Regions from separate parts of the Actinomadura fulvescens genome, predicted to be linked through region 4. Evidence: riboswitches for the same ligand, from Rfam matches in the RefSeq annotation. Region 4 holds a riboswitch; each other region holds the start of a gene.
The links. Region 4 has a riboswitch for cyclic di-AMP ahead of ABD333_RS23190 (NlpC/P60 family protein). Riboswitches for the same ligand answer to the same signal wherever they lie in the genome.
Positions count from the first base shown of each region.

Region 1: linked by a shared signal. The riboswitch ahead of ABD333_RS32420 (coiled-coil domain-containing protein) and the one ahead of ABD333_RS23190 (NlpC/P60 family protein) in region 4 are both predicted to bind cyclic di-AMP.
Region 2: linked by a shared signal. The riboswitch ahead of ABD333_RS21095 (C40 family peptidase) and the one ahead of ABD333_RS23190 (NlpC/P60 family protein) in region 4 are both predicted to bind cyclic di-AMP.
Region 3: linked by a shared signal. The riboswitch ahead of ABD333_RS06760 (CHAP domain-containing protein) and the one ahead of ABD333_RS23190 (NlpC/P60 family protein) in region 4 are both predicted to bind cyclic di-AMP.

Region 1 is NZ_BAAATD010000010.1:118,094-125,265, reverse strand. It holds gene purL (phosphoribosylformylglycinamidine synthase subunit PurL) at 1-1,525, shown strand, start outside; gene ABD333_RS32425 (hypothetical protein) at 1,712-1,951, shown strand; gene ABD333_RS32420 (coiled-coil domain-containing protein) at 2,917-3,852, opposite strand; cyclic di-AMP (ydaO/yuaA leader) riboswitch at 3,855-4,018, opposite strand; gene ABD333_RS32415 (S8 family peptidase) at 4,179-5,354, opposite strand; gene ABD333_RS32410 (serine/threonine protein kinase) at 5,506-7,172, opposite strand, start outside.
Region 2 is NZ_BAAATD010000005.1:436,384-443,555, forward strand. It holds gene ABD333_RS21080 (amidohydrolase family protein) at 1-291, shown strand, start outside; gene ABD333_RS21085 (Mut7-C RNAse domain-containing protein) at 349-1,107, shown strand; gene ABD333_RS21090 ((deoxy)nucleoside triphosphate pyrophosphohydrolase) at 1,128-1,514, shown strand; gene ABD333_RS21095 (C40 family peptidase) at 1,593-2,654, opposite strand; cyclic di-AMP (ydaO/yuaA leader) riboswitch at 2,662-2,798, opposite strand; gene typA (translational GTPase TypA) at 3,145-4,998, shown strand; gene ABD333_RS21105 (FHA domain-containing protein) at 5,312-5,893, opposite strand; gene ABD333_RS21110 (hypothetical protein) at 5,975-6,688, shown strand; gene ABD333_RS21115 (4Fe-4S single cluster domain-containing protein) at 6,625-7,172, opposite strand, start outside.
Region 3 is NZ_BAAATD010000001.1:1,462,185-1,469,356, forward strand. It holds gene galT (galactose-1-phosphate uridylyltransferase) at 47-1,063, opposite strand; cyclic di-AMP (ydaO/yuaA leader) riboswitch at 1,466-1,617, shown strand; gene ABD333_RS06760 (CHAP domain-containing protein) at 1,631-2,395, shown strand; gene ABD333_RS06765 (bifunctional glycosyltransferase/CDP-glycerol:glycerophosphate glycerophosphotransferase) at 2,630-5,554, shown strand; gene ABD333_RS06770 (glycosyltransferase) at 5,538-6,821, shown strand; gene ABD333_RS06775 (SpoIIE family protein phosphatase) at 6,949-7,172, shown strand, end outside.
Region 4 is NZ_BAAATD010000006.1:188,509-195,680, forward strand. It holds gene ABD333_RS23175 (RDD family protein) at 1-418, opposite strand, end outside; gene ABD333_RS23180 (RDD family protein) at 1,488-2,171, opposite strand; gene ABD333_RS23185 (amino-acid N-acetyltransferase) at 2,253-2,768, opposite strand; cyclic di-AMP (ydaO/yuaA leader) riboswitch at 3,003-3,207, shown strand; gene ABD333_RS23190 (NlpC/P60 family protein) at 3,211-4,200, shown strand; gene ABD333_RS23195 (LuxR family transcriptional regulator) at 4,843-5,073, opposite strand; gene ABD333_RS23200 (LacI family DNA-binding transcriptional regulator) at 5,636-6,634, shown strand; gene lysX (bifunctional lysylphosphatidylglycerol synthetase/lysine--tRNA ligase LysX) at 6,709-7,172, opposite strand, start outside.

The DNA.
Region 1 (7,172 bases), on a different contig from region 4:
CCCGAGCGTGCAGGTCGGCGACCCGTTCATGGAGAAGCTGCTCATCGAGTGCTGCCTGGAGCTGTTCCGCGAGGACCTCGTGGTCGGCATCCAGGACCTCGGCGCCGCCGGCGTGTCCTGCGCCACCACCGAGCTGGCCGCGGCGGGCACCGGCGGCATGCACGTCGAGCTCGACTCCGTCCCGCTGCGCGACGCGACGCTCCTCCCCGAGGAGATCCTCATGAGCGAGTCGCAGGAACGCATGATGGCGGTGGTCTCGCCGGACAAGGTCGACCGCTTCATGGAGATCTGCGGCAGGTGGGAGATCCCGGCCACCGTGATCGGCTCGGTCACCGACACCGGCCGCCTGGTGATGACCTGGCGCGGCGAGACGATCGTCGACATCCCGCCGGGCACCGCCGCCGACGAGGGACCGGTCTACGAGCGGCCGTACGAGCCGCCCGCCGACCTCGGCTCGCTCCAGGCCGACACGCCCGGACGTCTGGCCCGTCCCGCCAACGCCGACGACCTGCGCAACACCGTTCTGTGGCTCGCGGGCTCGCCCAACCTGGCCAGCAAGACCTGGGTGACGTCGCAGTACGACCGGTACGTCCTCGGCAACACGGTCCTGGCCATGCCCGAAGACGCGGGCGTCGTCCGCATCGACGACGAGAGCGGCCTCGGCATCGCCCTCTCCCTCGATGGCAACGGCCGTTACACGCGTCTCGACCCCTACTCCGGTGCTCAGCTGGCGCTGTCCGAGGCGTACCGCAACGTCGCGTCGACCGGCGCCCGGCCCCTCGCCGTCACCAACTGCCTCAACTTCGGCTCCCCGGAAGACCCGGGCGTCATGTGGCAGTTCGCGCGCGCGGTCGAAGGGCTCGCCGACGCCTGCCAATACCTGGGCATCCCGGTCACCGGCGGCAACGTCAGCTTCTACAACCAGACCGGTGCCACGCCGATCAACCCGACTCCGGTCATCGGCGTCCTCGGCGTCCACGACGACGTCCGGCGCCGCGTGAACATGTCGTTCACCTCCGAAGGCGCCACCATCGCGCTCCTCGGCGAGACCCGCGAGGAGTTCGGCGGCTCGGAGTGGGCTCACGTGGTCTACGACCACCTGGGCGGCCTCCCGCCCCTGGTCGATCTGGCCGCCGAGGCCGCGCTGGCGTCGGTCCTGGTCAACGCGGCCCGCGAAGGACTCCTGACGGCCTCGCACGACATCTCCGACGGCGGCCTGTCCCAGACCCTCGTCGAGTCCTGCCTGCGCGGCGGCCTGGGCGCCCGGATCACCCTTCCGGGCGACCCGTTTGTGGCGCTCTTCAGCGAGTCCGTGGCCCGCGCCGTCGTGGCGATCCGCCCCGGCGGCGAGGCCCGCCTCGCGGCCCTCTGCGAGCAGGCCGGTGTCCCGGTCACCCAGATCGGCGTCACCGGCGGTGACTCCCTCACCGTCGCCGGACACGGCGACACGCAGGAGCTGTTCTCCATCCCCCTCGCGGAGCTGCGCGAGGCCCACGAGCGCACGCTTCCCAGCTACGCCGACTGACCCACCCGAACGAGTCGAGCGCCCGGGCCCCGAAACAGGGTGTCCGGGCGCTCTTCCATGTCGGTACCCAGTGTTTGCCGTCCTTGCCTGTTTCCTGGGGTAAGGGCGAGTTTTTACTGACAGCGCCGGGGCATTATTGGTGACGTTCGGTACTTATTCACTCACAGAACGTGATTGGAGAAACTTGTGAAGCGTCTCCTCATGCTGGCGGCCACCTGTGCCGCCGCAGCAACCGCCGGCCTTGCCGGCGCCGGGCCGGCCACTGCCGACCCGGGCGTCCCGGGCTGGCTGTGCAAGGAGAAGGGCGGCTCGGTCCTGCCCGTCGGAGATGACTACGTCTGCTACGGCGGTTACTTCAACGGTGAACCGGTCCACAAGTACAAGGACAAGGGCTGGGACAAGAAGAAGGACAAGCACGACGACTGAGCAATAACGCCGCGCCTCGCCGCAGGTGGTGCCGGATGCCTGTCCACCCCGGCACCACCTGCACGTGCGTGGAGCCCCGGCGACCCGCCGGGCCCGGCCGCCGACCGGGCCCGGCAACGCCGCCCGCACCCCGCGCCGCCCGCACCGCACCCGCACAGCGCTTCGGCTGTACCGCGCCTCACCACCTGCGCCCCGCGCCAGCTCCATCTGCGCTCGTCGCGTCCACACCACACCGCCCGCATGCCGCGCCGTCTGCACACCGCGCCTGCACTACGCGCCGTCTGCGTGCCGCGCGTCTGCGTGCCGCGCCGCCCGCACCGCGCCCGCACAGCGCTTCGGCTGTGTCGCGCGTCCACCTGCGCCCGCGCTGGCTTCGTCTGCGCTCGTCGCGTCCACGCGGCGTCGCGTCCACACCGCACCGCGCGCATGTCGCGCTGTCAGCACACCGCGCCTGCACTACGCGCCGTCTGCGTGCCGCGCGTCTGCGTGCCGCGCCGCCCGCACCGCGCCCGCACAGCGCTTCGGCTGTGTCGCGCGTCCACCTGCGCCCGCGCTGGCTTCGTCTGCGCTCGTCGCCTCCACGCGGCGTCGCGTCCACACCGCACCGCCCGCATGCCGCGCCGTCTGCACACCGCACCGTCCGCGCACCGCACCGTCCCACCGCGTCCACACCGCGTCTGATCACGCGCGTCCGCACCGCACCCGCATCGTGCTTCGCCTGTGCCGTGCCTCAGCCACGCTGCGTCGCGCTGTCCACGCCGCGTCTGCACCACGTCGACATCGCACCCGCAGTGCACCCGCGCCGCGTCTGCAGCACGGCGCTTCCACACCGCGCTTCGCTTGTGCTGTGCTACCCGTTCACCCACGCCGCGCTTCGGGTGTGCGGCCCTCACGTCGAGCTGCGGGCGGGGTCTCCGGCTATGCCGGACGTCTTGCCGTGCTTTCGGATGTGTGCGGGGAGCTTGCTAGAAGACTGAGATGTGTACGTGGTCGTAGTGGTTGGCGGTTACGCCGCCTCGGTTGCTCATGGAGTTCCAGCCGGGGCTGCGCATGTCGTAGATGCGCTGGCGCCAGATCACGTACTTGATGCCTAGCTTGCTGGCGTTGGCGATGGCGTACGCGGCGGTGCGGTCGCCCAGGGTTTGGGCGCTGCCGGTGGCCATTCGGCCTCCGGTGGTGACCATGAAGTCGCAGGCGTGGCCGGTGCCGTGGTCTTGGGGGTCGCCGGTGGAGCGTACGCAGCCGATGGTCGGGTACGGGCCGAACTCCACGTCCAGGATGTCGTGGACCTTTTTCATCCGGGGCGTGACGCCGTTCATGCCGACGCTGGGCGACTCGGGCTTGTACTTCTTCAGGAGGGCCTTGACGCGCGCCTTCTCCTTGAGCAGATCCTTGATCTGCTTCTCCAGTTGCTTGATCTTATTCTGGGCCTCGGTCCGGGCCTGTTCCTGTTGCGCGACGAGTTGCTGGATCTGGCGGACCTTGGCGGCCTGGTTCTGGGCTACGTGGCTGACCAGTGAGGCGTTGTTGAGGTACGTGGAGGGGTCGTCGTCGGCCAGCACGGCCACGGAGGGGTCGGCGCCGCCCGTCATGTACTGGGAGGCGGCGATCTGGGCGACCAGCCCGCGTGCCACGGCCAGATCCTGCTTGAGGTCCTGGGCCTTCTTGAGGGCCTCCCTGACCTCGTGCTGGGTGTCCTTCAGCTTGGCCAGGTCGCCGCCGTACGCTTTGTCCAGCTTCTCGATCTGGTCGTTCAGCCTGCTCACGCGGCCGCTGTCGCCGGGATCGGCCTGCGCCGCCGGACCGGTGACCGTGGCGCTCGCCACCAACGGCACGACGCCGGCCACGGCCACAAGGGCGAGCCGTACGCGGCGCCAGCGGGTGGAGGTCGGGGTCTCCACGTATCTCCTCTCCTCGATCGCCTACCGGGTTAGCTGACGGGTTCGGGCTAGAGGTCGCCCTACCGGATCCGCTGGCTGCGAATCCGGATTCACCCCGGTCGGGTCGTCCGACATGTGGGTCCCCGGCTCCCGCGTGGCATCGCGCGGGACTCGGCGGGTTCGGCCAGACTGCCCGTCTAGCCGAGGCGAGTCACCGACCGAATGCCAATGAGCTGGAAAGAACGTTCGTTGCCTCGCCAAGATTAAACCCCTGGCGGGGCTGCGGTGCCCGCCGGTCCCGGAAGCGGGGCGCCACATGGAAGCCGGGCCATCTTATGTGAGCCGGTTCACACTCTCACCTTGAAAAGAAGCTTGTTCGGCGTGCCGTTGCGCAGACCCTTGATACGCCCTTGGGTCGCGTTGGTCTTCAGCCACCGTTCGATTTGGGCGAAGCTCGCCTTGGGTCGGCTCACCAGGAACATCGCGGCCACACCGGACACGTACGGAGCCGCCATCGAAGTGCCGTCGAGTACCTCGCGACCGTTGCCCGGCCAGGTGGAGGGCACGCCCACGCCCGGCGCGTTGATGTCCACGCACTTGCCGTAGTTGGAGAAGTCCGCGCGGCGGTCGGAGGCGTTGGTCGCGCCGACCGTCACGACCCCGGCGGCGCCGGCGGGAGAGGTGTGGCACGCCGGCTTGTCGTCGTTGCCGGCAGCGACGGCGACGAAGACACCGGAACGGGAGAGGTTGGCGACGGCGGTGTTGAGCGCCGGGGACTTCGGGCCGCCGACCGAGATGTTGGCGACCGCGGGCTTGACGGCGTGGCCGCGCAGCCATCTGACGGCGGCCACGACGTTGGACATCGGGCCCGTGCCGTCGCAGCCCAGCACCCGCAGCGCACGGAGCTTGACCTTCTTGGCGACGCCGTACCGCTTCGACCCGATGATGCCCGCGACGTGCGTGCCGTGGCCGTTGCAGTCGGCGCCGTTCGGGTACTGCGCGGCCTTCCAGACGATCGACGCCCGCCCCTCGAACTGGGGATGCTTGACGTCGATCCCGGTGTCGATCACGTACGCGTGGATGCCGCGGGCGACGCTGTTGTACCGGTAGGAGCCGGAGAGCGGGCGCTTGCGCTGGTCGATCCGGTCCAGGCCCCACGGCAGCGGCCGGCGCTGGGTGCCGCCCTCACTGATCTTGACGATCTGGTCCTGCTCGATCGCGACCACGCGGCTGTCGCGGCGGAGCTTGTCGAGCTGGGTGGAGTCGAGCTTGGCGGCGAAGCCGTTGAGCACGCCGTCGAATCGTTCCACCGCGGCGGCCTTGACCTGCTGAGCGGCCGCTGCGGTCGAGGCGCCGTCCTTCAGGGTGACGATGTACTTGCCCGGAATCGGCGTGCCCTCTGCGGCGGTGACCTGAACGAGGGCCGAGTGGTCGGGGTCGGCAAGCACGGGGAACACGGCGGCCGTGGCGGCGCAGGACACGACCGCGCCGGTGATCAGCAGCCTTCGGGGGACAGCCCGCACGAGGGACTCCTTCTGTCGCGGCCACGAGCGGGGGCACGGGCGGTGCGACCATGATCCAGGGGGAACCGACAAGGGGGTACCTTATTGGATGCGTCCCGATATCTGCAGCTAGACCAGACAATTCGGTCGAGCTCGGGCGGCGTCTCCTCGATCAGGCCTTTCTGAGCTTGCCCTGGTAACCGGGGTCGGCCCCGGGCTGGTGCATCCACGCGTACTGCAGCGTGCCGTCAGGCTGGCGCACGACCCGTACATTGCCGCTCGTGCAGGGCTTGGCCACGGTCAGGGACATCTCCAGGCGCTGCGTCGTCCCGCTGGTGAGCGTCAGCGTGCCGACGCAGTTGTTGTTGAGCCGGGCCTGCGCGACCTTGTTGCCGGCCTGGAACGTCACCTCGATGGGGAACGAGGCGGAGCTCCTGGCGTTGACGGCGGTGCCCTTCCAGGTGCCCGCGAAGGACGCGGGGATCGTCGACACCGGGCGGTCGTCGTTCGCCGGCCTTGTCTGCGGCGAGTCGTCGGAGTCACCCTTGAGCTGCGGCCACAGCACCAAAGCGATGATCGCGATGCCGACCAGGACACCGATGGTCAGCGAGGCCGCGACGCCGAGCACGTGGTTGTCGGGTCGCCGGAACCTCGGCATGCGCGGCATCCGCGAGACCGGGGGAGCCGCCAAGACCGCCGTGTGGTGGCGTTGGTCGTCGTCTGGAAGCTGCCGCTGGGCGCCGGTGTCCATACCGGGGATGAGGTGCGGGACCCGTTCGGAAGACTCGGCGGGAGCGGGGATGGCCGCGGGGAGGGACAGCGGGCCGGCCAGGCCTCCCGGGCTCCCCGGGCCGGCGGGGTTTCTTGGGGAGGCCGGGCCTGCCGGGCTTCCCGGGCCTGCCGGGGCCGGGCTTCCCGGGCCTCCCGGAGCGGCCGGGCCTGCTGGGCTTCCCGGGCCTGCTGGGGGCGTCGGCGGACGGGCGGGCGGGAGCGCTTGGGGATGTGCCGGGACGGCGGGCATGGCCTGGGTCGCCTCGTCCGACCGTACGCCCGGAGGGACCTCCTCCGCCTGGCCCACACGAGCCGCCTTCCCCGCCGGGGCCCCGGCGGGGCTTTCGGGTCTGGTGACCTCCATCTCGTTCCGCAGAGCAGGCGGAACGGAGATCGGGGGCCGCACCGTGATCGTGGGCTGGGAACGGGGCGCGGCAGGCCCCGCCGGCGCGGGCCCGGGGACCGGAGCGCTGGCGGCCGCGAGAGCACGCCCCTCGGTCACCATCCGGTCCGGCAGCCGGTCGGCCAACGTCCCCTCCGTCCCGACCAGCCGGTCGAGAACGTCGCGCGCGGCGGGCCGGTCGTCCGGCTCCTTGGCCAGCGCGTCGCCCACCACCTCGCGCAGGGACTCGGGAAGCGCGGAAAGATCGGGCTCGTCGTAGACGATGCGCTGCATCACCTCCGACTGGGAGTCTTCACCGAACGGAGCCGAACCGGTCACCGCGAACAGCAGAGTGGCGCCCCAGGCGAAGATGTCGGCCGCGGGGCCGATGCCCACCCCGCGGAGCTGTTCGGGGGCCTTGTAGGAAGGATCATCGGTGACGCGGCCGGTCGGGGCGGCGGTGACCGCCTCCAGCGCCCGCGCGACGCCGAGATCGGTGACGCGGGGCCCGTCCCTGCCGAGCAGGACGTTGCCGGGCTTGAAGTCGTGATGCACCGCCCCGGCGCGGTGGGCGGCCGCGAGGGCGACCGCCATGCCGGCCGCAAGCCGTTCGGTCACGGCGCCGCCGCGCGGGCCCTCCTCGGTGACCAGCCGGTGCAGCGACGGACCGCCGACGTACTCGCTCA
Region 2 (7,172 bases), on a different contig from region 4:
GTCCTGTGCATGGCGACCATCGAGGGCGCTGAGACGCTGGGCCTTGGCGACGTCACCGGTTCGCTGCGCCCGGGCAAGCAGGCCGACCTCGTCATGCTGCGGACCGACACCCTGGGGATGGCCTCGGCGCATGATCCGATCGCCGCCGTGGTCCTGTGCGCCGACACCAAGAGCGTCGACACGGTGCTGGTCGGCGGCCGGATCGTCAAGCGCGGCGGCCGCCTCCTCGGGCACGACATCCCCGCCGTGCTGGCAGACATCGCCGAGTCCGCGGCGCGGGTCGGCAGGTAGGCGGACCGGCTGACAACTCGGAGGTGCCGGAAGACGATCGCGTGGCATGCTGGCGAGGTGGACGAGCCGGACGACAATCACGAAGCCGTGTTCTTCGAGATCTCCGAGACACTGACGCCGTTCCTGCCCGCGTCCCGGCGGCGCGCACGGCAGCGGATCGCCTACGACGGAACGTCGACGATCGGTCACCTGGTCGAGGCCCTCGGCGTTCCGCTCCCCGAGGCCGGGCCCATCACGATCGGCGGCACCGCGGTCGAGCCGTCGCACCGGCCCGCCGCGGGTGACGTGGTGCATGTGGCGCCGATGCCCCGGCCGCAGCCGGTGCCGCTGGAGCCGGGGCAGGAGGCACCGCGGTTCCTGCTCGACGTTCACCTCGGCACGCTGGCCCGCAGGCTGCGGCTGCTCGGCCTCGACACCGCCTACCACAACGACATGGACGACCCGGCGCTGGTCGTGCAGGCGAACGAGGAGCGGCGCGTCCTGCTGACCCAGGACCGCGGCCTTCTGCGGCGGCGGGCGCTGTGGCTCGGCGCGTACGTGCGCGGCTCACGGCCCGACGACCAGCTGAGCGACGTGCTCGACCGGTTCGCCCCCGCGCTGCGGCCCTGGACGCGCTGCACCGCCTGCAACGGCGTGCTCGTCGCCGTCGGCAAGGCGGAGATCGAGGCGCAGGTCAAGGCGGGTACGCTCCGTAACTACGACGTGTACGGGCGCTGCGGCGACTGCGGCCAGGTCTACTGGCGCGGGGCCCACGGCGGGCATCTGGAGGAGATCGTCGAGAGGGCCTCCCGGACCGTCGCGGCGGCCGGAGCCTGAGCCCGGCGGCCGGAGAGGTGATGACCATCAACGTTGTCGTAGGTGCCGCGATCATCCGGGACGGCCGCCTGCTCGCCGCCCAGCGGGCCGAGCCCGCCGAGCTGGCGGGCGGCTGGGAGTTCCCCGGCGGCAAGGTCGACCCGGGCGAGTCCGATGAGGACGCGCTGGTCCGCGAGTGCCACGAGGAGCTGGACGCCAAGGTCGCGCTCGGTGAACGCGTCGGCGGCGACTGGCCGCTCGGCACCGGGAGCGTCCTGCGCGTCTGGACGGCCGAGATCGTCGAGGGCGAGCCGTCGGCCCTGGAGCACCTGGCGCTGCGCTGGCTGGGCCTGGACGAGCTCCACGAGGTGGAGTGGCTGCCCGGTGACCTCCCGGTCGTCGAGGCCGTCACCGCCTACCTCCGCTGACGTCCCGCCGCCGCTGACGTCCGGCGCCCGGCGTCCGGCGTCCGGCGTCCGCCGGCGGCGCTCGCGTGGGCGTTCAGGTCAGGAGACGCGGTTGGCCCCGGCGTAGTCCGAACGCTCGGAAAGCTTGGAGATCTTGACCACGTCGCCGGTCTGCGGGGCGTGCAGGTAGTGGCCGCCGCCCACGTAGATGCCCATGTGGTGGAGATCGCCGCCGAAGTAGACCAGGTCACCGGCGCGCAGCTCGCCCTTGCCGACCTTGCTGCCGAGGTCGTAGAGATCGCCGGTGTAGTGCGGGAGGCCGGACTTGCCGACCTTCGCGTACGCCCACACGACCAGGCCCGAGCAGTCGAAGCTGTTCGGGCCGGCGGCCGCCCACACGTACGGGCTGCCGAGCTTGGTGAGGGCCTTGCGCGTCATCTTGGCGGGCAGGTCGGAGCCCTTGATCACGGCGGTGTACCCGGACGTGGGGTCCTTGACCCGGGTGGTCGTCAGCTTGTCCAGCTGCTCGGTGACCTCGTCCACCTTGGCCTTGGCGGCCGACCTGGCCTTCCCGGCGTGGGCGGCGGCCTGCCGAGCGGCGGCGTTCTTGGCCTGCGCGTCCCGCTGGGCCTTGGTGGCCTGGTCGATCCGCGCCTGCAGCGCGTTCACGACGGAGGCCTGGTTCTGGGCCAGGTACGCCGAGGCGGCCAGCCCTTCGGTGCCGCCGCCGGAGGCGGCCATCAGGTCCGGGCCGCCGGTCATGTAGTTGTTGGCGGCGAAGCGGCTGAGCTGCTCACGGGCGGGAGCGGCCTGGGCCGCCAGGGCGGCGGCCTGCCGGGTGGCGTCAGTCAGGGCGTTCTTTGCCTTGCCGAGCTCGACCCGGGCCTTGTTGTACTGCTCGGTCAGCCTCTCGGCCTCGGTGTTGAGGGCGTCCAGCTTCTTGCGCAGCTCGCTCTCGGTGGGCTTCCCGGTGGAGGTCGGCTTCCCGGTCGAGCGGGGATCCGGTGTCGGGGCCGCGGGCGCGAGGGCGGCGGCCCGTCCGGGAACGGCTGGAGCTGCCTGTGCGGGGGCGATGGCGGTGCCGATCGCGATCACCGCGGCGGCGGAGGCCGTGGCGGCGACGGGCACGACGAAACGGCGCCACTGGGGGTCCGGTACCAAACCGGGGTTCTCCTCTCCTCGTCCGCCTACCGGGTTAGCTGACGGGCTCGGGCCAGGAGTCGCCCTACCGCGTCGCGCGGACGCGGATTCGCCCCGGGGGTTGGGTCCCCGGCTCCCCGTGAGGGGACTCGGCGGTCCGGCCGCCGCCCTGGGCAGGACGTCGAGCGGCCGGAATTCGCAGGAGCGTACAAAGGAATGGCAAATTACGCCAAACCGGACACCGTGGCGTCCAAGTGATCAGGAGACCTTCACCACACCCGCGGCGACTTCCGCATCGCTCGCGACGGCCTTCAGATCTCCACCTCCGGGCCATGATTGGCGTGGTGGGGACCAGGGCCGCCACCCCATGCAAACGGCACGAACAGCGACAATCAGGGCGTAGAGTACGAGGCTTGCCCGGAGATCGGCCGGGACGGGGCGACGCGGCACGTAGAATCGGAGAGGCCGCACGTCTGCGGCGATCTCCAATCCTTCACCCAAGCGAGTTCGCATGCCCTTCTCCACGCGCGATGACCTGCGGAACGTCGCGATCGTCGCCCATGTCGACCACGGCAAGACCACGCTGGTCGACGCCATGCTCTGGCAGTCCGGCGCCTTCCGCGAGAACCAGGACGTCGATGATCGCGTCATGGACTCCAACGACCTGGAGCGCGAGAAGGGCATCACCATCCTGGCCAAGAACACCGCGGTCCGGCACAACGGGATGACGATCAACATCATCGACACCCCGGGCCACGCGGACTTCGGCGGGGAGGTCGAGCGCGGCCTGTCCATGGTCGACGGCGTCGTCCTGCTGGTGGACGCCAGCGAGGGTCCCCTCCCCCAGACCCGGTTCGTGCTGCGCAAGGCCCTGGAGGCCCGGCTGCCGGTGATCCTGGTCGTCAACAAGACCGACCGGCCCGACGCGCGCATCGACGAGGTCGTGGACGAGACCTACGAGCTGTTCATGGACCTCGACGCCGAAGAGGACCAGATCGAGTTCCCGATCGTCTTCGCCTCCGGCCGCTCCGGGCGGGCCTCGCTCAACAAGCCGGGCAACGGCGAGCAGCCCGACAGCGAGGACCTGGAGCCGCTGTTCGAGGTCATCAAGAACACGATCCCGGCACCCTCGTTCGACCCGGACGCCCCGCTCCAGGCGCACGTCACCAACCTGGACGCCTCCAGCTACCTCGGCCGGATCGCGCTCTGCCGCATGTACGCGGGCACGATCAAGAAGGGCCAGCAGGTCGCCTGGTGCCGCCACGACGGCAGCATCGAGCGGGTCAAGATCACTGAACTGCTGATGACGGACGCGCTGGAGCGCAAGCCCGCCGACCAGGCCGGCCCCGGCGACATCATCGCGATCGCCGGCATTCCGGAGATCATGATCGGTGACACCATCGCCGACCCCGACGACCCTCGCCCGCTGCCGCTGATCACGGTGGACGAGCCGGCGATCTCCATGACCATCGGTATCAACACCAGCCCGATGGCCGGCCGGGAGAAGGGCACCAAGGTCACCGCCCGCATGGTCAAGGACCGCATCGAACGCGAACTGGTCGGCAACGTGTCCATCCGCGTGCTGCCGACCGAGCGTCCCGACACCTGGGAGGTCCAGGGCCGCGGCGAGCTCGCCCTGGCCATCCTCGTCGAGAACATGCGCCGCGAGTCCTACGAGCTGACCGTCGGCAAGCCCCAGGTGGTCGCCAAGGAGATCGACGGCAAGAAGCACGAGCCGGTCGAGCGGCTCACCGTCGACATCCCCGAGGAGCACCTGGGCGCGGTCACGCAGCTCATGGCGGTCCGCAAGGGCCGCATGGAGCAGATGACCAACCACGGCACCGGCTGGATCCGGATGGAGTTCCTGGTCCCGGCGCGCGGGCTGATCGGCTTCCGTACCGAGTTCATGACCGAGACGCGCGGCACCGGCATGGCGCACCACGTGTTCGAGAAGTACGAGCCGTGGTTCGGCGAGCTGCGCACCCGTCCGTCCGGCTCGCTCGTGGCCGACCGCACCGGTCCCGCCACCGCGTACGCCATCACCAACCTGCAGGAGCGCGGCACCTTCTTCGTCGGGCCGACGACCGAGGTGTACGAGGGCATGATCGTCGGCGAGAACTCGCGGTCCGACGACATGGACGTCAACATCACCAAGGAGAAGAAGCTCACCAACATGCGTTCGTCCACCGGTGACGAACTCGAACGGCTCACCCCGCCAAAGATTCTCTCCCTCGAAGAAGCCCTCGAATTCTGCCGCGAGGACGAATGCGTCGAGGTCACGCCGAGTGCCGTGCGGCTCCGTAAGGTCGTACTGGACGCAAAAGAACGCGAGCGCACCCGCGCACGCGCCAAGCGGGCGGGTTAATCGCATATTCTTTGGCGCAACCCGCACTGCGGGGTGCTCGAACCCGCGTTACGGCGGACCGAACGCTGCGACCGACCGCGGCGGACCGAGCGTTTACGGCCGACCGAGCGCCACGGGAACGGGGGCCGTCCCACAAAGGGGCGGCCCCCGTTCTCCTTTTCTCCGGCAACCGGCGTTCACCGAGCACCGCTTCGGCGGGTGGCCGTGGTAATCGTTCCGGGAAATGGGCTTTGAAGGAGCCCCGGAGTTCGCCTTGGCGCAAAGGAAGGGCGGCCTCCTGATGGAGGCCGCCCTTCCCGCGTCGTGCGGCGGATCAGTTGAGCTGGACGGTGCCGGTCACGTCGGCGGCCAGGCGCAGCTGGTCGCCGTCGCGGAGCGGGGCCTCGACCCCGCGCGGAAGGCGTTCACCGTTGACGAACGTGCCGTTGGTGGAGCCCTCGTCCCGTACCCAGGCGGTGCCCGACGGGTCGAGCCAGACCGTCGAGTGACGCCGGGACACGTTGTCGTACTGCGTGAAGGTCGCCGCGACCGGCGACTGGCCCGCGTCGCGACCCAGCACCAGGTGCTGCCCGACCGACACCTTGAGCTCCCCGGTCGGGAAGTGCACGCGCAGGACCGGCGTGCCCTTCGCAGGGAGGGGACGCAGGCACGAGTCGCACTGTGAGGCGCCCGGGTTGCTCAGCACCGCCTCGCAGTAGGGGCACATGAACGCCGTGTTGTCGGCACCCGGTCGCGGGGGCTGACCCAGCTGCTCGGGCGGGAGCAGGGTCTGCTCACGTCCGGGCGGCGGCGGCATGGGCTGCTGCTGCGGGGGCGGCGGGAACGAGTGGTCGCCCGGCATGTGCTGCTGGTGCTGCTGCTCCGGCGCCTGTGGCGCGCCCCAGCCACCCTGCACCGGCGGTGGGGGCGCACCCCAGTCTTGCTGTTGCTGCTGCGGCGGCGGGGGCGTGTGCCCGCCCGGAGGCGGGGGCGCCTGATGCTGCGGCGGAGCTTGGTGCTGAGGGGCCTGGTGCTGAGGGGCCTGCTGTTGCGGGGGCGCCTGCTGGTAGGGGTCCGGTGGCTGGTACGGATCGGGCTGGTAGGGGTCCGGCTGGTACGGGTCCGGAGCCTGATGCTGCGGCGGAGCCTGCTGCTGCGGAGCCTGCGGCATCGGCGGGCCCCATTGGTCGTGCCCGGGCTGCTGATGCTGATGCGGCTGCTGCTGGTGCGGTTGCTGCGGTTGCTGCGGCTGCTGCTGATCAGGCTGCGGCGGGCCCCAGGGGTCCTGCGCAGGCGGCGCCTGCTGCTGAGGCGGCGCCTGCTGGTAAGGCTCCTGCTGGTAGGGCTCCGGCATCGGCGGGGCCTGATGCTGAGGGGCCTGCTGCTGATACGGGTCCGGAGGCTGCTGCTGGTACGGCTGCTGAGGCGGCGCCTGCTGGTAGGGCTCCTGCTGATAGGGCTGCCCGTACTGCTGCTGCGGCGGGTACGGCGGAGCACCCTGTCCCGGAGGCTGAGGAACGCCCGTGGCCGGCGGCTGGGCCTCGAAGCCGCCCGCACGGCGGCCACCGCCCGCGCGGGCCAGGTTGGCCCCGCAGCTCAGGCAGAGAAGGTCGCCAGGCTGGAACGGCTCATCACAGACAGGACAGTTCAAGGTCGCCATGACACATCCCCGGCGCGCACCCCGGCGCGGTCGAGCGTCGATGTGAGGTGATCCATATCACCCCTACGCGGGATCCCGATGTAGTACACCCGCCTTCCCTCCGGCCCCTCGTCCACGGACACCTGAACTCGGGGTCCTGCGTCTTCCTTTGCCATATCGCCGTCGGCGACCGCCCCGTACCGCCGGAGTCCCAGGGGGGACAACGGCACGATCCGCTGGTTGGCCGACCCCCTCCAGAGTAGAGAGCCACCCCCGGGGTGTCGCCCCCCGGGATTGAGCCGGTCGACGTACGGCCCCGTGATGACGGCGTCACACATGTCCAGGATCTCGCGAGCCTCAGAGTCACGCGAGAGCCGTGTGTAGACATATCCGCTGTACACGAGAATGTCCAACGGCAGTATGTCACCCCCTTGGCCAGGCCCGGCCGTCTCCGGGGTCTCACGTGCGGGGTCGTCCCGCCACATGCGGATCCCCGTCACCAGCGCCGCCAGGGCGGCCGGCTGCTGGAACGGTTCCCCGCCGGAGATCGTCACGC
Region 3 (7,172 bases), on a different contig from region 4:
CGTGCCTGGGCGTCGCGCAGTAGGACAGGGGCTTATGAAACGCGCCCTAGGCCTCGCGGAGGCGGCGGGCGGCGTCTTCCGGGCTCACGTCGTTCACGAACGCGCCCATCGCCGACTCCGAGCCCGCCAGATACTTCAGCTTCCCGGGAGCGCGCTGGACCGAGAAGAGCTCCAGGTGCAGCCAGGCCAGGTCGCGGTCCGTGCGGACGGGCGCCTGGTGCCAGGCCGAGACGTAGGGCAGCGGCATGCCGAAGAGCCGGTCGAGGCGGCTCAGCAGGTCCAGGTAAAGCGCGCCGAAGGCCTCGCGTTCGGCGCCGTCCAGGGCGGGCAGGTCGGGGACGCGGCGATGCGGGTAGACGTGCACCTCGTACGGCCAGCGCGCCGCCTTGGGCACGAACGCCGTCCAGAGCTCGTTGGCCGCCACGACGCGTACGGCCTCCTCGCGTTCGGCCGCCAGCACCTCCGCGAAGAGATCACCCGGGTGGCGGCCCGCGACGTCCAGCATGCGCCGCGTGCGCGGAGGCACGAACGGGTAGCCGTAGATCTGCCCGTGCGGGTGGTGCAGGGTGACGCCGATCGCCTCGCCGCGGTTCTCGAAGCAGAAGACCTGCTCCACGCCGGGGAACGCGGACAGCTCGGCGGTACGGTCCGCCCAGGCCTCGATGACGGTCTGGACCTGCTCAGGCGGCAGTTCGGCGAACGACCTGCCGTGCTCGGATGTGAAGCACATCACCTCGCAGCGCCCGCCGGAGACGCCGTCGCCGTACGAGGGGAACCGGTTCTCGAACACCACCACCTCGTACTCCGGCGACGGGATCTCGGTCGGCCGTCCCGGCGAGGAGGGGCAGAGCGGGCAGTCGTCGGCCGACGGCAGGAAGGTCCGGGTCTGGCGGTGCGCGGCCACGGCGACCCATTCGTCGAGCAGCGGGTCGTACCGCAGCTCCGACGCCGCCGCGCGGCCCGGCAGCGGCCGCTCGTCGGCGGCGCTCCGGTCGGCGTCGTCCCGCCGGTCGAAGTAGATCAGTTCGCGGCCGTCGGCCAGCCGGGTGACGGTGCGCTTCACCCCGCGTCCTTCGATCATGGGTTCACCCTGCCACGCGCAGCCCCGGCCCTCCTGTGACGAGGGCCACGGCCCATGCGAAATCCCCCTGCCTGGCGGGGCTGCATGCCCTTCTTACACGCAATCTTGACGCTCTGTTGGGAGAACGGGAATGGGCCCTTGGGGGTCGGTGTTGAGATCCATGTGGCACTTCGAAGAACCTCTTTGGTGATGATTTGCCATCTCGTGAGGGTTTGATACCTTCTGTCCGAATCTTGCGACGCACCCCATGCGTTGCGCCGGTCTTGAGCCGCATCAGGCCCTGATCGTCGAACGGTGGCCACCCATTGACGTGGCCTTGACGCGCGGCCGTGTGTTCCGCGCCTTCGTTCCGAGATCCATCCGAATAGCCGGGCACCGCGCTCGCGGTGCCCCTGGCCGAGTCCGCATCCCCCCTCACCGGATGCGGAGCCGGGGACCCACTTTGCAGGGGTGAATCGGCGTTCCATCGCGAACGCCGTAGGGCTCTTCCATGCCCGAATCCGTCAGCTAACCCGGTAGGCGACATGGGAGTTAGGGAGTTTCTCTTTCATGCTCGATCGCAAAATCGTGAAGCCGGCGTCCGATGACCCGAACACCATCGTGGGCGTCGCCCTCAGCGCCGTCCTGGCCGGAGCCCTCGGGCTCGCCGTCCTGAGCCCCTTCGGCTCCGACGCCACCGCCGACACCCGCGCCGACGCCCAGGTCGCCGGCCCCGAGCACGCCCGCAAGGGTGCGAGCAAGTCCGGCAAGTCCGGCAAGTCCGGCGAGGCCGTCTCCGCGAGCAAGGCCGAGAAGGCCAGTGCCGCCCCCGCGACCTCCGCCGAGGCGATCAAGGTCGCCATGAAGCAGGTCGGCATCACCGAAGGCCGCGACGGCCAGACCAAGTTCCACGACTGGTACATGACGACCAACGAGGCCAAGCTCACCGCCAAGCGTGACGGCGGCGACCCCGCCGAGTACAGCGGCGCGGCCTGGTGCAACATGTTCGTGTCGTGGGTCGGCGCCCAGGCCGGCGTCAAGGGCATGGGCTGGGACGCCTACACCGTCCAGCACGCCCGGTGGCTCGACAAGAACAACAAGTGGGGCCAGCAGGCCAAGCCCGGTGCCCTGGTCTTCTTCGACTGGCAGAACGGCTCGTCCGGCGGCATCGACGGCATCGACCACGTCGGGATGGTCGTCAAGGACAACGGCGACGGCACCATCTCCACGGTCGAGGGCAACATCAGCAGCTCCGTGGTCAAGAAGGTCCGGCCGAAGTCGTCCGTCGTGGGCTACGGCTACCCCGACTACGCCGACTACAACAAGAAGTCCTGACCTTCTCCAAGGAGTCCTGACCCTCGCAGGACTCGACCCCCCGCTACGAAGGCGCCCGGCTCCGGCCGGGCGCCTTCGGGCGTTTCGGCCTTCGGGCGTGTTTGAGTTGTTTGGCCGAGTTCGACCCATCTTCGGTAATACGAAGCATTCGGACGCTTTGCCCCTGCTTGGACCCGTGATCCGCGTTTCTGGAAAGGAACACGGCACATGGGATGAAGCGGAGGGAGTTGTTCGATGCCCGGGCGACCGGACGTCAGCGTGGTCGTGATCGGATACAACGACGCCGCGCGGCTTCCGCGTGCCGTCGGGTCCGTGCTCGGCCAGTCGCTGGGCGCGGTCGAGGCGGTGGTCGTGGACGACGCCAGCACGGACGGCACCGGCGAGGTGGCCGACGAGCTGGCGGACGAGCACCCCGGGCGCGTGCGCTCCGTACGCCTGCCGGTCAACTCGGGAGGCTGCGGCCGGCCGCGCAACGTCGGGGCCGAGCATGCCCGCGGCCGGTACGTGATGTTCCTGGACAGCGATGATCTCCTCGACCGGCACGCCTGCCTCAACCTGGTCGCCGCCGCGGAGGAGACGGGGGCCGATCTGGTGTCCGGCCTCTGCACGCGAATCCTGCTCAACACCGCCTACGCCCCCTCCAAGGAATGCCACTGGTACCCGTGGCTTTACGCCCGCCGCGCGCTCTTCGGGTCCCTCCATGACAAGCCCGATCTCCTCTACGACACCCTGTCCACCAACAAGGCCTACCGGCGCGAGTTCCTCCTCGACCACGGGCTGCGCTTCGTCGAGGGCCTGCATTACGAGGACCTGCTGTTCACCGCCGAGGCCTACCTGGCGGCCGATCGCACCGCTCTCATCCCGCACCGCGTCTACAACTGGTTCGTCGAGCCGAAGGCCGTGACCGCGCCGTCGATCTCCAACCGTCGCGCCGAACTCGCCAACTTCGCCGACCGGCTGGAGGTCCACCGGCGGATCGACGCGCTGTTCCGGCTGCGCGGCGCGTACGAGCTGAAACGGGCCAAGGACGCCAAGTTCGTCAACCACGATCTGCTGCTCTACCTGCGCGAGCTGCGCGATCGCGACACCGTCTACCGCGCGGGCTTCCTGGAGCTGGCGGCCGCCTACCTCGCGGAACTCGACGCGCGCGTCTTCGCGGAGGCCAATCCGGTCCCCGCGATCGCCGCGTTCCTGCTCCGCGAGCGTGACCTGACCGGGGCGCTCGCCGCGGCCGAGTACGGACGGGGCAAGCGGACGGAGCTGCGCAGCCAGCTACGGGAACAGGACGGCCGGATCTTCTGGGGTACGCGCCGCGCCGACAGCGCGTTGGCCCGCCGCGTCCTCGACGTCACCGGCCTGGGCCTGCACCAGCGGCCTCTGCGCGAGCTGTCGCCCGCCAACACGGTCACATGCCTGGCCATGCGGGGAGGACGCGCGCACATCGAAGGCCATGTGCTGAACGTGCTGCGGCGCGTCCCCGCCAACGCCGAGCTGAGCGGCACGCTCGAACTGAACGATCGGCGCCGCCCTGCCCGGGTGCGCCGCATCCCCGCCACCGTGACCCACGACGGCGACCGTCTCCGCTGGCGCGCCGACTTCGACCCGGCGCGGCGGCTGCGTCCGTTCGGGTTCGCCGATCCCGTCTGGGACGTGCGGTTTCGCCTCGACGTCGACGGCGAGGAGATCGTGACGCGGCCGGGGGAGGGCACGGGTACGGGAGAAAGCACCTGCCCAGGCGAGAGCACCGGCACCGGTACGGGACAGACGCTGGAGGGGGTCGTTCTGCCCGTACGGCCCCGTCTCACCCGGCTCGCGGCCGACGGCATGCGCTCGTACGTCACGGGCGCGGGCCATCTGGCGTTCAAGCTGGAAGGTGCCGGCAGGCTGACCTGCGCGACGATGGCCGCGGTGCACTGGGCCGCCGCCACTCCGCCGGGCCGCGGCGCCTGGACCCGCGTCCGCCGGCTGGAACGGTCGGTCCTGCGCACGCTCACCGCCCGCAAGACCAAGGTCGCCGTCTTCAACCGCGTGCTCAGCAGGCTTCCGGTACGGGCCGGGAGCGTGGTGTTCGAGAGCCAGCTCGGCGAGCAGTACTCCGACAACCCCAAGTACATCTACCGCGAGCTGCGCCGAACCGGCGTCCCCGTGCACGCCGTGTGGTCGTACGCGTCGTCCGCCCGCGGCTTTCCTTCTGACGCGACGCTCGTCAAACGGGGTTCGTGGAGCTACTTCCTCGCACTGGCCAGAGCTCAGTACTGGATCGACAACCAGGGCTTCCCCGACGGCCTCAGAAAGCGCCGGGAGACCACCTACATCCAGACCTGGCACGGATCGGCGTTCAAGACTATGGGATTCGACCAGCCGAGCATCAAGAGCGGCACCCGCGGCCAGCGCGAACGTCTCCAGCGCATGGTCGAACGCTATGACTGTTTCCTGGTGCGGTCCGAGCACGACGTCGGCACCCTCGTCAAAGGGATGGGCGTCCGCGCGGAGCTGCTGCCCGTCGGCTATCCGCGCAACGACCCGCTGGTCACCCAGGGCCGGGACGATCCCGAGCTCGCCGCCGACGTCGCCGCGCTGCGCGACCGGCTCGGCCTGAACGACGACGGCCGCCGGGTGGTGCTGTACGCGCCGACGTTCCGTTCGGGTCCGGACGGCCGCCCGGTCCGCGGCCTCGACCCGCCCGTCGACCCGGACCGGTTCGTGCAGGAGCTGGGGGACGACCTGCTGCTGCTCGTCCGCCCGCACTACCTCAGCACCGTGCGGCTGCCTCCCGCCGTCCAGGGCTCGATGCGGAACGTGGGCACCGTCCCCGACGTCACGCCGCTGTTGCTGCTCGCGGACGCGCTCGTCACCGACCATTCCTCGATCATGTTCGACTACGCCCTGCTCGACCGGCCGATGGTGTTCCACCTTCCCGAGGACGTGGCGTTCGGGCGCGGCTACTTCGACCTGACCCGGCACGCGCCCGGCCCGATCACGCGCACCGAGGACGAGCTGGTCGCCGAGCTGTCGGCGTTCGCCGCCGGTGGCGATCCGGGCGCGGGCCGCCGCCGGGCCTTCGCCGAACGGTTCGGCGAGCACGACCAGGGCACCGCCGCGCGGGCCGTGGTGGACCGATTCTTCAGGCAAGGGGATCCTCGTGGCCGAGCCGCGTGACGTTTTCATCGTCTGCAACAACACCGACGCCGTCGGAGGACTCCAGCGGTGGGCGCACCACCTGGCGCGCCTGCTGTCGGCCAGGGGGCACTTCGTCACGCTCGTCGGAATCACCCGCGCGCCCGAGCCGCACGACTACGGCCCGGACGACTCGTACCGCGTGGTGGTCCTGTACGACCGATGGCGGCCCTCGACGCTGAAATGGCGCCCGCGAACGCTGCGCCAACGGCTCAACGTGGCGGCGCGCGAGCGAGAACACAAGCGGACGAAAGAACTGCGGAAAGGCGCCGGCAGGCTCTCGGCTCTGTTCGCCGCCGCCCGTCCGGGTGCCGTGGTGATCTGCGCGCAGATCTGGGCGATGGAATGGGTCGCGTGCGCCGAGACCCGCGGCCTGAAGGTCATCGGGATGAGCCACGAGTCGTACGCGGCGACCCGCCGCTCGTCCCGGTACGGGCGGGTCAAGGAGTACTTCGCCGACGTCGACCGGATGCTCGCCCTCACACCCGAGGACGCCGACGCGTGGGCGCGCGACGGCATGACCAACGCCGACCACATGCCGAACCCGCTGCACGTGTCACCCGGCCGCTATCCCACGCTCGACGCACCCGTCGTCACCTGTATCGGGCGGCTCTCGTACGAGAAGGGCCTGGACATGATGCTGGAGGCGTGGCAGGAGGTCGCGCTCCGCCATCCTGAGTGGCGCCTGCGCCTTTACGGCTGCGGCCCGCAGGAGGAGGAGCTGCGGGAACGCGCCCGGAACGGGGGGATGGCCCGCTCGGTGGAGTTCCGGGGCGTCACCGACGAGATCGAGGCGGCGCTCGCCGAAACGTCGATCTTCGCGCTGCCGTCCCGGGACGAGGGCCTCCCGATGTCGGTGCTGGAGGCCATGGCGTACGGCCTGCCCACGGTCGCCTTCGACTGTGCCCCCGGAGTCCGCGAGCTGATCACCGACGGCGAGGAGGGCGCGCTGGTGCCGCCGGGCGACACGGCGGCGTTCGCGGCGGCGCTCGGCACGCTCATGGAGGACGCCGCGCTGCGCCGGACGATGGGCGCCCGCGCACGCGACTCGGTGCTGCGCTTCCACCCGGACGTCGTGCTCGATCGGTGGGAACGGCTGTTCGACCTCCTCCACCGAGACACATCCGGTGTACCGGCGCAAGCGGGAAGAACCCATCGAGCCGACAGTGAATTTCCGCCCACATTGCCTGGAACGGCCGTTCGAGTGGAATCGGGGTCACGCTCTTTTACCGCCGAGGGGGATTCGTGACCTGACGTTTGAGCGGGCAATGCAATGACTTGTTCTACAATTCAGACCTTTGGCCTCCCTCGGGCATGGTCGCCGCGGAACGGCCCTATATTTCGGGGACGCGGAATTTGCTGGAGTGTGCCTGAGGATGGGATTCATCGGGATGAAGATGCCCGACCTGAACGAACTCCGGGCGGCCATGCGAGGCAGGGCGGTGGTGGCCGAGGCCCGGGTGGTGCTCGCGGACCGGCTCGGCTGCCATGAGGGAGAGGCCCTGCAGCACCTGATCTGGCTGGCCAGGGACCTCGACCTGGAACTCGAGGACGCGGCGACGCTGATCGTCGCCCACCCCCCGGCCGGGTCCGGCAACAA
Region 4 (7,172 bases):
TGACCACGAGTGTCCCGACAAGACGGTCATGAAGGGCCTGGCGTTGCCCTCCTTCGTACATTGCCGCCACGTTCGCGACCCAGAAGAGGCCCGCGAGAACGCCCAGGATCGCCACCGGCCTCAGCGCGATCGGGCCCGAGTACGCCACCGCGCGCTGGAAGGCACGCCACACGCCCGGTTTGCCGGAATCCATTCGTACGACCTCGATGCCGGCGAAGCGCTTGCCGATCGTGCGGCCCCACAGGGCGAGCTGAAGCCACTCATAAAGAAAGAGGACCCCGGCGACGGCCGGCGGCAAGACGATGTCGGCCTCCTGCCCGGGGAAGGCCTCCCGAACGACCATCGCGACCGGCAACCCGACCACGAGCGTGTCGACGATGCGAGCCAGCAATCTCTGCCCCGGCTCGGCGAGCTCCATCTCCGCGGCCGAAGGGACGGACGAGGCCCCTTCCCGGGAAACCGCCGCGCCAATACCGGCCGCGGCGACCTTCGGCGGAACCCCCGAAACACCCCCAGATCTCCCAGCCACATAATCGGCGGGGCGGGGCTTGGACGAGCCGACGTATTCACCGACCAAGTGCACTGAAACAACGCCCCCGCCGGGCGTAACCACCGTCCCGCCCGGCTCTTCCCAAGACTCGTCCACGGAGCCGCCGCTCCCCGAGGACACCGAAACCTCCCCCTCCAACGGCCCTGAGAACGAAGGTGACGCGTCATCTGCCCTACCCGGAGCACCGGCTAGGCCGAACGCGCCCGTCCCCTCTCCGACAAAACCAGACGGCCCAGCCGCCCCCACCCCGAACCCCCGCCCACCCTCACCAGCCCCCGACGGACCCAAATCCGCCGCAGCGGCGTCCGAGCCAGCCGCATCCGAGCCAGACAGAGCCGACTCCGGCGAGCCAGACCCGGACGGACCAGAGCTAGACGGACCCGAGTCAGGCGCAGCGGCGCCCGGCGGAGCGCAACCGGACGGACCCAAGCCGGACGCAGCCGACCCCGACGGACCGGAACCGAGCGCGCCGGAACCAGACGGACCCGGGGCAGGCGTAGCGGCATTCGGGAGTCCGGAGCCTGGCGAGCCCAAGTCAGACGGAGGCGCCTCCGGCCGGGCAGGGCCGGGTAGGCCCCAGCCGGGCGCAGCTGCCTCCTGCGAGCCGGGCAAGCTGGAGCTAGGCAGGCCCGAGTCATTCGGAACTGAGCCAGGCGTAACGGCGTCCGGCAGTCCGGAGCCAGGCAGTCCGGAGCCAGGCGAGCCCGAGCCAGAGGTAGCCGCCTGCGGTGGGCCGGAGCTAGCCGGGCCGGAGCCAGAGGTAGCCGCCTCCGGCGGGACGGAGCTAGGCGGGTCCGAGTCAGACGGACTCGGGTCAGGCGTAGCGGCATCCCGTGGGACGGAGTCAGACGGATCGGAGGTGGGCGAATCCGAGCCCGACGGAGGGGGTTTGTTGGGGGGTGGAGGGGGTTCGGACGTGGACACGGTGCTGCGCCTGTCAGGCCTCGTACTCGGCGGTCTCGTCGTACTCCGCGTACTGGCCGCGTTCGTCGATCACTAGCGTGCCCGCCATGCGGTCGTGCAGGGACTGGTGCAGGGGCTGGTCCCAGATCGCCCACAGGTAGGCCATGAGTGCGCCGGCCCAGACGAGCAACATGCCGTACGCCAGGTAGTCCCAGATCATCACCGCGAGCGCCAGAAAGACGAAGACGCCGATCTGGTAGGCGACGTTGTTGATCGCCGCCCGCCAAACCGCCTGATATGTCGTGAGCGCCTCACCGGCAGGGCGCACCTGGACCACGCCCAGCCCGAGGACGCGCTTGCCGAGCGTCCGCCCCCACATGGCCAGCTGCACCGCCTCATAAATGAAAGGCAGCACCGACAGCACCGTGAAAAGCGTGAAGATGATCGGCCAGTTCCAGATACCGCCCTCGGTGTTGGCCTTGTCCCCGGCGGTGTCGAGACCGATCACCCCGAGCGCGACCGGCAGCACGAGGGCGAAACCGAAGACCGCCACGAGCACGTAGTCGATGAGGCGCGCGCCCGCGCGGCGCAGGATCGGGGCGAGGGGGAGTTCGGCCGCTTCGGCCGTGTCGTCGTAGTACGGCTGCGACACACCGGCGGGCTGCCACTGCTGCTGCGGCGGAGGCTGGCCACCCTGCCAGTACTGCTGAGGCGGCACTTGGCCACCCTGCCAGTGTTGCCCAGGGCCCGACGCCTGCGGGTACGGCGGCCGCCCGCGATGGGGGGATTCACTCATCGGTCAGTCCTCCAGGCGAAGCAACATCCGGGTATTCCCCAACGTATTCGGCTTGACCCGGTCAAGGTCCAGGAACTCGGCCACGCCATCGTCGTACGAACGGAGAAGTTCCTCATACACCTCGGGCGAGACCGGGGTGCCCAGGATCGGCTGAAACCCGTGGCGCGCGAAGAAGTCCACCTCGAAGGTAAGGCAGAACACCCGTTCCACGCCGAGGTCCCGCGCGGTCTCGAGCAGCTTGCTGACGATGCGGTGGCCGATGCCTCGGCCGCCGTTCCCCTTCTCCACCGCGACCGAACGCACCTCGGCCAGGTCTTCCCACATCACGTGCAGCGCGCCGCAGCCAACGATCTGCGGCTCTCCCTGCCGGTCCTCGGCCACCCAGAACTCCTGCACGTCCTCGTACAGCGTCACCGTGGTCTTCCTGAGCAGCCGACGCCCCGGACCGGAGTACATGTCGACCAACCGGCGGATCTCCTGCACATCGGCGGTACGGGCTCGCCGGATCACTACTTCCACAAACAGGCGACATTATCGAACCAGCGGCCTTTACCTGGAGTGGACGCACCCTTACCGTAGGTAGCGCACGCGGGTGACTAGACAAAAACGACCACACCCCTGTCTCGGGGGTGACGTAAGCCACACTGACCCCGGGGCTATCACTCAGGGCGCACCCGCGATTTCGCATGTTCTGGTTGGCATCGAAGGCCGACTCCGTTAGTCTCCTGCGCTGACATCGGCCACCGCATCATGGTGGCCGAACCGCCGAATCCACGGGCCGCGAACCAGCGTTCCGAGGAGCCGGGAACCCACTTTCGGAGGGTTCGTGGGGATGACCCTCGGACCGACACCGACTGGGGTGAATCCGCATCCGCGCGGCTGACCGCGCACATCCGCGGAAGGGCTGCTCCGGCCCGAACCCGTCAGCTAACTCGGTAGGCGGACGAGGAGAGGAGAATGAGTGGAGCCATTGCGCCCTGCGTCCCTTTCGCGCTCTGCCCGTCTTTCACGGAGCAAGGCGGGGGCCGTCGCCCTCGCCGCCGCGATCATTGCCACCGCCGTTCCAGCGCTCCCGGCGCACGCCGACCCCGAGCCCTCCACCAAGGAGCTCAGGACCCAGGCGTACAAGCTCGCCGACCAGCTCGAGCAGCTGACCGAGCAGTACAACGGCCTCAAGGTGAAGCTCCAGCAGTCGCAGCGTGCCGCGAAGGTCGCCACTGACAACGCCAAACGCCAGGAGAAGGCGCTCGAAGGCGTCCGCGAGAAGGTCGGCAGCCTCGCCGCCACCAGCTACATGCAGGGCGGCGCCGACCCGACGGTCTCCTTCGTCGCCTCCCAGGACCCCCAGCGCCTCCTCGACCAGGCCGCTACCCTCCACTACTTCGCGACCCAGGACGGAACGCGCGTACAGGGCCTGATGCAGGCCATGCAGGCCGCACAGCGCGCGCGCAAGGCCGCCGAGGAGCGCGCCAAGCAGGTCACTCAGCTCCGCGCCCAGCTTGAGTCCCAGCGCAAGAAGGTCACTTCTCTCTACGAGAAGGTCCGTGGCCGCCTGGTCAAGAAAGACCCCACGCAGCTCTCCAAGCTGCCCGTCGTAGGTACCGGCAAGGCCGCCCAAGCCCTCCGCTACGCAATGGGCAAGATCGGCCGCCCCTACGTCTGGGGTGCCGCCGGGCCGTCCACGTTCGACTGCTCGGGCCTGACGATGTGGGCCTACAAGCAGGTGGGCATCAGCCTTCCGCACTACACCGGCAGCCAGTGGAACGCGGGCACACACATCTCCCGCAGCCAGCTCCAGCCGGGCGATCTGGTCTTCTTCCACAGCGACCTGCACCACATGGGCATGTACGTGGGCGACGGCAAGTTCCTCCACGCCCCCCAGACCGGCGACGTCGTCAAAATCTCACCCCTGGAAGGCCGCCCCTACGCCGGCGCCGTCCGCGTAGCCTGACACGACCCGCCACCAACACCACACCACCCAAGCGCCACCCCGCCCGGCGCAACACACCGCTGATGCAAGACTCCGTCTACGCAACGCTCAGCCGACGCAGCACGGCCTCCGCACAGCAACCCGTTGACGCGACACGCCACCGATGGAACACACTGCCAACGCGTCGGCACGGCGCGCCGCTTAGGCGGCGCTCCGTCTGTTCAGTCCGGCCGGCCGGGCCTACGCACCACACCACTGACGCAGCACGTCCGCCCGCGCAACACTCCACCGGCGCAGCGCGCCGCCCGGGCAGCACACCGCTGGCGCGCGGCGCTGTCGATGGGACGCGCCGCTGACGCGCCGCAGGGCATTCCGCTGGCGCTGTACTCCGGTGGCGCCTCTACGCAGCGCTCCGCCGATGTTGCAGGTCCGTGGAGAACGCGCCGCGGTGGGATCCCGCTGGCGCGGTGCGCCGCTGTGGGGCGGTTGCTGAATGGGGCGTGCTGCGCAGAACGCAACCTTCGGTAGCGCGGCGTCCCCCCGTGGCCGCCGCCTGTTGACGAACCTCGTCCGCGGCGACGCCGCCTGCAGGGACCTACCTGTCAGGACGTCGGCGTCGCCGCTGCGGGGACGGACGGAGTTCTTCTCTCGCTACCGGACTGCTCAGATGAGTTGCCTTCGGGCCGCCCACACCACGGCCTCGATAGGGGTGTTGACTTCGAGCCGATCACAGATCGTGCGCAGACGCCGCCTCAACGTCCGCGCGCTCAGCTCGAGTTTGCGTGCCGCCACATCGGCGGTGACACCGCTGGCGATCTGCGCGAGCAGCTTGATCTCCTCCTCGTTCAATCGCAGATCGTCAGTGCCACGACGTGCGAGTGTGGCCTGTTCCACTCCGTCCTCCCTCGTCCGTGGTGATGACCGCGGGGATGCAGCCGTCCGCTGCACAGGCACGGGTAGGCCTCGATCTGTACGCGTTGGGTTGCCGGGTCCGGAGCCACCGGACTTAGATCATCTATTTCCTTTTCTGTCTCGCATGCTTGGCCGGAGGTGGCCGATAGGTCGATTGCGGGGCGCCGTGCGGGAACTCCGGGTAACGATTCACTCGTTGGCCAACCGAACGAGGACAAACCTTCGGGCGCGACGGAACCGTCCACGACGACGTGGACGGCCGTGCACCGGTGGGGAACGTCTCGTGCGGGGACGGGTCATGATCGCCAGCCACTGCAGCCCCATCCCTTCTCGTCCGATCCGCCGACCCGTAAGCCAACGATGATCGTGAATCGTTTCAAGCTACGCTTCGGCTCGGAACGCTAGGCGGCCGGATCCGGCCCGTCAAGCGCCGATTGGGCACTTTGTGTGCTTGTATGGCTACCAACCGTGATGGATCTCACGGGGGCTCGCAGGCGAAGCTCGATTACCTGCGTAAACAGATCCGGGGTCGACGAGGAGTGAGTTGCCGCCCACCAGTATTCGGGAAGTCGCGAGACGTGCCGGAGTCTCAGTTGGGACCGTTTCGAATGTCCTAAACCGGCCAGATCTCGTGGCCGAAGCCACCCGTGATCGCGTACGTGCGGCGATCGAGGAACTCGGATTCGTCCGCAATGAGTCCGCCAGACGGCTCCGTCAGGCCGACGCGGGGCGTGCCCGCGCGTTCGGAATCGTCGTGGAGGACCTGACCAATCCCTACGCCACCGACGTCGCCCGCGGTGCGGAGATGGCGCTGAACGAGGCGGGCCATGACGCGCTGTGGTTGACGAGCGACCACTCCGCGGAGAAGGAGCGCCGCATCCTCGAACTGCTGGAGGAGCAGCGGGCCGCCGGCGTGCTGATCATTCCGGTGGGCCTGGGCGCGACGGAGATCGACCGGCTGCGCGCCTCGGGCATGACCGTGGTGCTCCTCGACCACTCGGCTCCCGACGTCTGCTTCGCCCAGGTCGATCATGTCGCGGGCGGGGACATCGCCGCCGGCCACCTGCTCGGCCTCGGGAGAGAACGCCTGGCGTTCGTGACCGGCCTCCCCGAGCCGCTGCCCTGTGTCGAGCGCCGCAACGGCGCGGCCCGCACGCTGGCCAAGGCCGGTGGCGGCGAGCTCGTCACGCTGACCCAGAACGCGCTGACGCCGACCGAGGGCCGCGCGGCGGCGCGGCGGCTGATGGAGCTCCCCGAGTTGCCGAACGGCGTCTTCTGCGCCAACGATCTGCTCGCCATCGGGCTGATCAACGAGTTGCTGCGGCTCGGCGTGGGGGTCCCGGAGGACGTCGCCGTGATCGGTTACGACGACATCGAGCTGGCCACCAGTGCCGCGGTCCCGTTGACCACCATCCGCCAGCCGCGCCGGGAGCTCGGCCACGAGGCCGCGGAGCTCGCCCTCGCCGAAGCCGCCGAGGGCAAGCGCCACCGCCACCGTCAGGTAGTACTAACGCCCGAGCTCGTCATCCGTGAGTCCGCCTGATGTCCCTGGAGTGAGGAGCACCTTCCACACCGGCCGTACGCCTGTGGCGATCACGGCCGGTCACCCAGGGACCGTTACTCGGGCTTGACCAGGGGGAAGAGAATCGTCTCGCGGATGTTTCGGCCGGTGAATGCCATGATCATGCGGTCGATGCCGGCGCCCATGCCGCCGGTGGGCGGCATGGCGTACTCCAGCGCCCGCAGGAAGTCCTCGTCCAGTTGCATCGCCTCGGGGTCGCCGCCCGCCGCGAGCAGTGACTGCTCGGTGAGCCGGCGCCGCTGCTCGATCGGGTCGATCAGCTCGGAGTAGGCGGTGCCCAGCTCCGTCCCGAACCCGATCAGGTCCCACTTCTCGGTGAGCAGCGGCTCCTCGCGGTGCTGGCGGGTCAGCGGCGAGGTCTCCACGGGGTAGTCCATGACGAACGTGGGCTGCACGAGGGTGTGCTCGACCAGTTCCTCGAAGATCTCTTGGACGAGCTTTCCCTGCCCCCACTTGGGGTCCCAGGAGATGTCGCGCGCGTCGGCGTGCTTGCGTACCT